2 regions of the Microbacterium sp. DMC48 genome follow, and region 2 is predicted to be linked to the other one. Evidence: predicted binding sites of a transcription regulator. Region 2 holds the regulator's gene; the other holds the start of a gene.
The links. The regulator LexA, encoded in region 2, represses DNA repair genes until DNA is damaged. The targets are predictions, from matches to a motif close to TCGAACANNTGTTCGA.
Positions count from the first base shown of each region.

Region 1: a site for LexA is predicted at 1,877-1,892, ahead of ACT53O_RS02410 (HNH endonuclease signature motif containing protein). Genes of this name have one in related genera too.

Region 1 is NZ_JBQUZN010000003.1:515,082-518,485, forward strand. It holds gene ACT53O_RS02400 (DeoR/GlpR family DNA-binding transcription regulator) at 1-29, opposite strand, end outside; gene ACT53O_RS02405 (DUF4406 domain-containing protein) at 76-480, shown strand; gene ACT53O_RS02410 (HNH endonuclease signature motif containing protein) at 548-1,855, opposite strand; gene ACT53O_RS02415 (nuclease-related domain-containing protein) at 2,019-3,068, shown strand; gene ACT53O_RS02420 (G5 domain-containing protein) at 3,023-3,404, opposite strand, start outside.
Region 2 is NZ_JBQUZN010000003.1:36,940-40,343, forward strand. It holds gene ACT53O_RS00215 (histidinol-phosphate transaminase) at 1-684, opposite strand, end outside; gene ACT53O_RS00220 (LysM peptidoglycan-binding domain-containing protein) at 730-1,110, opposite strand; gene lexA (transcriptional repressor LexA) at 1,420-2,085, shown strand; gene ACT53O_RS00230 (hypothetical protein) at 2,088-3,095, shown strand; gene ACT53O_RS00235 (methylenetetrahydrofolate reductase) at 3,103-3,404, opposite strand, start outside.

The sequences.
Region 1 (3,404 bases), 480 kb from region 2:
AGGAGGTCTTTGCGGGCAGCGGCGAGCATTCACGTTCTTTCTTGTTTTTGCACGTTATGTCTTAGTGTAGCCGACATGAGTACGTCTTTGATGATCTTGATCGCCGGCCCCTACGCATCCGGCACCGATGGTGACCCCGCGCTGATGGCGAAGAACCTGAAACGGCTCGAGACGGCGGCGTGGCCGCTGTTTCGAGCCGGCCACCTGCCGATGATCGGCGAATGGGTGGCGCTGCCGGTGCTCGACAGCGCGGGGGCGACGGGCCCGACCGACCCGCTGGCCGCGGAGGTGATGTACCCGACGGCGGAGCGCCTGCTGCAGCGCTGCGACGCGGTGCTGCGCCTGCCGGGAGCGTCGCGCGGTGCGGATCAGGACGTCGCGATCGCCGAGGCGCGCGGCCTGCCGGTGTACTACGCCCTCGAGGACGTTCCGGGCGTGACGGCGTCGACCCTGTCGGAGGGCGCCGCACCGCTGTCGTGACGCCACCGCGCCGCGGTTCTGACGACCGCGCGCCGGTGCACGGCATGCCGGACGGCCAGCGTGCGGATCAGAACGGCGGTGCGGAGTCGGCCATCACCGGCGGTGGCGCGGGACTCACGACGAACGCGACCGGCGGCACGGGTGCGTCTTCGCGGTAGAGGCGGCCGGTCGGGGATGTCCATTCCAGAACGCCGCCGGGATGTTGTCGCACCCTCCACGCGGTGAACTGCTTCATCGAATGGTGCCGCTGGCACAGGTGGGCCAGGTTCCACAGCGCGGTGGGTCCACCCCGGGCATGGTCGATGGTGTGGTCGATCTCGCAGCGGATGGCCGCGCGGCGGCATCCGGGAAAACGGCAGTGCTGGTCGCGGGCGCGCAGGAATCGCCGCTGCGGTCCGGCGGTGCGGTACCGGTCGACCGCGATGACGGTGCCGTCGACGGGATCGGTGAGCACGCGCGCGAGCGAGTGGGTCTCGGCAGCGAGGCACCGCGCGGTGGCGGCGTCGATGGGTGCGCGGCCGACCAGGTCGACGGGCCCCTCGTCGGCGCCGAGGAGGGTGAGGGCGGGCACGATGACCTGCACCTGGGCGCGGATCGCACCGAGCGTTCCCGGCCCGTCGCCGCAGGCGGTCGGATCGAGCGCCGGCGCGCCCGTCAGCAGCAGGTCGCTGAACACGTCGGCACGCACCTGATCGGTGGTGCGCGGGTCGTCGTCGGGAGTGCGCGCATCGATGATGACCGTCGCCTGCTGCGTGAGGCGGTCCATGACCCCTTCCGCGATGACGGTCGGAACCGTCGCGATGAGGTCGGACATGCCCTGGGCGCCCGGCACCACACGCACCCGTCGGCCGCGGCTCGCCTCCGCGTGCCGTTCGGTGAACGAGCGCTCGGCGCAGCGTTCGGCGAGGATCTCGACCGCGGAACGCACCCGGTTGGGGGTGTCGGCGGCGCACAGCCGAATCGCCTCCGCCTCGAACGGGGCCTTGCGATCGGCAGGCACGCACGCCCCGGCATCCAGGATCACGCGCACGTGGGCGCGGGTGAGGCGCCCGGCCTCCCACGCCTCAAGGGTGGCAGGGTAGCTCTCGACGAGTTCGCGCGCCTCTCCGATGCGCTGCTGCACCGTGCGGTCGGTCACCCGCATGACACCGCCGAGCTCGGCGGCGATCGAACGCAGGGCCATGTCGTGCACGCGCACCGAGCCCCGCTGGGTGGCGGCCTGACGCTCGGCGAGCTGGCCGGCCCGCGCGAGCAGCCGCACCTCAGCCACCTGGGCCGCCGAGACCTCTGCCAGCACCGTCTCGGTCTCGGCGACCAGAGCCGCGAGCACGGACAGCTGGTCGCTGTCTTCGCTCATCGGCGTGGTCTCTTCCATGCCTCAAGGGTAGCGACACCCTCGGACATTTGTTCGAATGATGAGAATGACATCGACGCCACCGATGTCGCGTCATGAACCGACGCGCGCGACATCTCTCTGTGTGAACGGGGCGCCCGAGGAGGCGCTCGCGCGCGCCACCGCACGATCCGTCAGGGAGAGAATGAACACCGTACTCGCCACATCCGCCGTCGCCACACCCGCAGAGACGCCGCTGCACGTCATCCTGCTCATCGTCGCCCTCACCGCTGTGGCAGCCGCAACCGGCGCGGCCGTCGCCGTTCGGTCGCGTCTGCGGCGCCGGCTGGAAGATGCCGAGCGCGCTCACCGGGCGGAGCTCGCCGCTCACGAGGCGTCCGCGGCGGCCGTCCGTACGCGGCTCCAGCAGCAGGAGGCGATGAGCGTGCACGCGCTCGAGGCGGAGCGCATCCGACGCAGCGAGCAGGTCGATGCGCTGCTGGCCCAGCTCAGCCACGGGATGAAGTGGGAGCAGACATCGCGGGAGTTCATCCGCCGCGAGGCGGCGGCGCTTCAGGTGGATGGGGTGCTGGTGACGAACCTCTTTCTCCTCACCGCCGACGAAGGAGGTGCGCCGTTCGTCACGCAGATCGATCATCTGCTCGTGACGGCGCAGGCGATCGTGGTCGTCGAGGCGAAGCACTGGCAGGGTGTGGTCTTCGACGATGTCGATCCGGCGACGCTTCATCCCGCGCTCGCGCCGGTCTCGGCATCGCTGAAGCTTCCCTCCTCGTTCGCGATTCACCTGCGCGGCGGCAAGAACACGCCGCTGAGCGTCGATCTGCGCCCGTCTCCGCGCGCGCAGGCTCGCGCGCAGGCCGCGCACCTGTCGCGGATGCTGAAGGCGGAACACGATCAGGTGTCGTGGATTCAGACCGCCGTGCTGTACAGCCACCCCGAGGTGCGACTGTTCAGTGGCACGCGCCCCGCGGGCGACTCACGCGGCCACGTGCAGACGCCAGCGCTCGACAGCGCGTCGTTTGGCGCATTTCTCCGTGGAGCGTTGCGCCGATCGACCGATACTCCGAACGACGTCCGGTCGATCGCGCGGTCTCTCGAGCCGCATGCGGCCGATGTTGTGGGCCTGGGTGAGATGAGTGGCGAGTGGCCCGACTTCTTCCGCAGTGCCGTCTCCCCCGACGCGACGCGTCAGCCGTTGCAGGCCCAGCCGTCTCCGTCGCCGTCGAGCTTGTAGATGTCGCGGCCGACGACGCGCGCGACGCCGTCGAAGTAGGCGGGGCCGTTGCCCTTGCCGCCCGCGCAGTCGACGTCGCTGGCGATGGGCACGCAGGCGTCGGCGTAGTTCGGGTCGCAGTTGCCCGGCGCGGCGGCGGGCGGAGGAGCGGCCGGCTCGACATAGGTGCCGACGGACGTCACCTCGGTGACGGGCGGCACGGTGACGGTGTCGGAGATGAGTTCACGCTTCGTCTCCGTTCCGTCGGTGAGGGTGACGCGGTAGGTGCGCGTGCGTTCACCGTTCTGTCCCGCGGTCGTGACCGCGCTCTGTCCCTGCGCCATCGTGGAGTCGTCC
Region 2 (3,404 bases):
GGCCTTGCTCATCGTGCGCGACACCACGAGGCGCGGCCGGTCGGCCAGCAGCGTCAGCGCGGACCGGGAATCGCGGGGAGCGAACTCCTGGTAGGCCTCGTCGACGATCACGATGCCCGGCGCCGCGTCGTAGACCGCCTCGATCACATCGAGACCCAGCGGCGTTCCCGTCGGATTGTTCGGCGCACACAGGAACACGACGTCGGGCTGCGCACGGTCGATCTGGGCCGCGGCGTCGTCGGGGGCGAGCGTGTAGTCGACGCCACGCGTCCCGCTGACGTAGGTCGCACCCGTCGCGCGAGTGAGCAACGGGTACATCGAATAGGTCGGCGCGAAACCGAACGCCGTCCGTCCGGGGCCGGCGAACGCCTGCAGGAGGTGCTGCAGAACCTCGTTGGATCCGTTCGCGGCCCAGATCTGCGCGGCTGAGAGGCCGTGACCCAGATACTCGGCGAAGCCTTCGCGCACGGCGGTGAACTCACGATCCGGGTAGCGGTTCACCTCCCGAAGAGCGCGCGCGATGCTGTCGAGGATGTCGTCCGCGACCGCTTCCGGCACCGGATGAGTGTTCTCGTTGACGTTCAGCGCGACGGGCAGCGGAGCCTGCGGGGCCCCATACGGCGTGAGGCCGCGCAGGTCATCTCTGAGAGGAAGGTCATCGAGTCGAACGCTCACCCTCACCATCGTAGGGGTCGCCGCGAGACCCGGACGAGGTCGGTCAGCGGCCGCTCAGCGACCGGCGGAGTACTCGGCCGGGATCGCGATGCTCTGCCCGGCGTCGAGGCTGCCCGAGTCCAGCGCATTGAGCCGCACGATCGCGTCGACCGCGTCCCGCGGGTCGACGTCGGGAGCGACCGCGCGCGCGATCGACCAGAGCGTATCGCCCGGCTGCACCGTGACATGGGTGAACGTGACTCCCGACGCCCCCTCGTTCGAGGCCAGCGCACCGCCTCCGGACACGATGCCGATGCCGAGCGCGACGACGACCGGGACCGAAGCGAGGAAGGCGAGCACCTGGCGACCGCGAACCGTCAGGCGCAGACGGGTGACCGGGGCCGCCGCGATGACACGGCCACGGGGCGAAGCGCCGAGGATGTCGATCGTGGTCATGAGTTCCTCCTTGAGACGTGTCCCGCTCCGGGGCGTCGAGTTGAAAGCGTCACTTCGAAGATTCGATTCGAGATTCGCATCCGCCTCTCGGCCGGGAGAGGTGGATGCGAATCTCTGTTCCGAATCTATCTTCGATAGTGTTCGAGTGTCAAGCCCTGCCGTTCTCGCAGATGAATCGAACCCGACACGCGTACACGTGCCGGACGACCGTGCGAAAACCGGATACGGTTTCGACAAGATGACCCCATCACCAACCTCCGACATTCGAAGGCGCTGCCTTCCGGGGACGCGATCGAAGGAGCGCGCGACATGGCCGACAAGCCTCAGACACGCAGGCGTAAGAGCCTCAGCGACAAGCAGCTGAAGATCCTCGAGGTGATCCAGACCTCCATCGCGCGCTTCGGCTACCCGCCGAGCATGCGCGAGATCGGCGACGCCGTGGGCCTGAAGTCGCTGTCCAGCGTCACGCACCAGCTCAACCAGCTGGAGCTGAGCGGTTATCTGCGCCGCGACGCCGGCAAGACGCGCGCGATGGAGGTCCTCATCGACCTGCCGGGTGCCGCCGCGGAGAACCCCGCCGACCTCACCCCCGCGCTCGGTGACGCCGCGCTCGTCCCCCTGGTCGGGCGCATCGCGGCAGGCGTACCGATCACGGCCGATCAGCAGGTCGAGGAGATCTTCCCGCTGCCGCGTCAGCTGGTCGGCAAGGGAGATCTCTTCATGCTCAAGGTCAGCGGCGAGTCGATGATCGACGCCGCCATCTGCGACGGCGACTGGGTCGTCGTGCGTTCCCAGCCGACGGCCGACAACGGCGACATCGTGGCGGCGATGCTGGACGGCGAAGCGACGGTGAAGACCTTCCGACAGCGGGACGGTCACACGTGGCTGCTCCCCCGCAACTCCTCCTTCGAGCCGATCCTCGGCGACGACGCCGTGGTTCTCGGTCGCGTCGTGGCCGTCCTGCGCGCGGTCTGAGCATGTCGCGGGCGCGCGCCGTCGTGTCGGCCGTCGCGGTCGTCCTGGCCGTCGTCTGCCTGCCGCTGTCCATCCTGAGCGTGTGGGCGAGGGTGCAGCTGGTGGACGAAGAGGCTTTCACCGCGACGCTCGCGCCGCTGGCCCGCTCGACCGTCGTCCAGGACGCGGTGATCGCGGCATCCACCGACGCCGTCGACGCGAAGCTCGACACGAGCGCTCTCGCCGGCTCGATCGTCGACGGCATCATCGCCCTCGGCGTCGGCGATCGGGCTGCGGACGCCCTGCGACGACTGCAGGCGCCCGCCGCTGCGGCCGCGCAGACTCTCGTGGACGACGCGATCGCCGAAGCGATCCGCTCCGACACCTTCGGAGCGGTCTGGGACGAGGTCCTTCGGCAGTCTCACCGCGCGCTGACGCTCGCCGCAACCGCCGATGGCGCCGGCGTCGTGGTGCAGACCGATGCCGGACTCGGTGTGCAGGTCGGCGCCGTCGTGGCGGGCGTGAAGGAACGCCTGAGCGCGCGTGACGTCGCGTGGGCGACGCTCATCCCCTCGGTCGACCACGTCGTGATCATCGGCTCCGGGGATGCCCTCGCTGCCGTCCGAACGGGCTATGCGCTCGGCGTGAACGCGGGATGGTGGATGCCGGTCGCCACCGCGATCCTGTTCCTCGCCGGGATTGCGCTCGCTCGGCGACGCGTGGACACCCTCCGGTGGGCGGCGCTCGGGGCGGCGGCGGCTCTCGGAGCACTGCTGATCGCAACTGCGGTCGGCCGCGCGGCGCTGTCGACCGCCGCCGCCGGAACGGCGCTGACACCGGCCGCAGCCGTCGCGATCTACGATCAGCTGCTATCGGCGGTGGTCGGCGCGTCCGGCGTAGCTCTGGCGATCGCGCTCGCCGTCGCCGCCGGCGCGTGGCTCGCCGGTCCATCGACGCCGGCGGTGGCGGTTCGCCATGCGTGGCGCCGCTGGGGGCTTCGCCGCGCGGCGGCAACCGCGTCCTCTGACTGAATGCCCCCTACGAGCGCCGTTCAGGGATCAGCCCCGCGGTGCGCAGCACACCCAGAACGGTCTCGTGATTGTTGAAGGCGTAAAGGTGGACGCCCTCGGCGCCGCCAGCCACCACGGCCCGGGCGAGCGCAGCGGCATGGGCGAGACCGACCTCGCGCTGCGCCGCGGCATCCGGAGCGGACTCCAGTGCCGCGGCGAGGGAGTCGGGGCGCGCGTCTCCGGTGAGCTCGAGCACACGGCGCAGGCGCCCGGGCGAGGTGATCGGCATGATTCCGGGGACGATCGGAATGACCACCCCGGCCGCCCGGG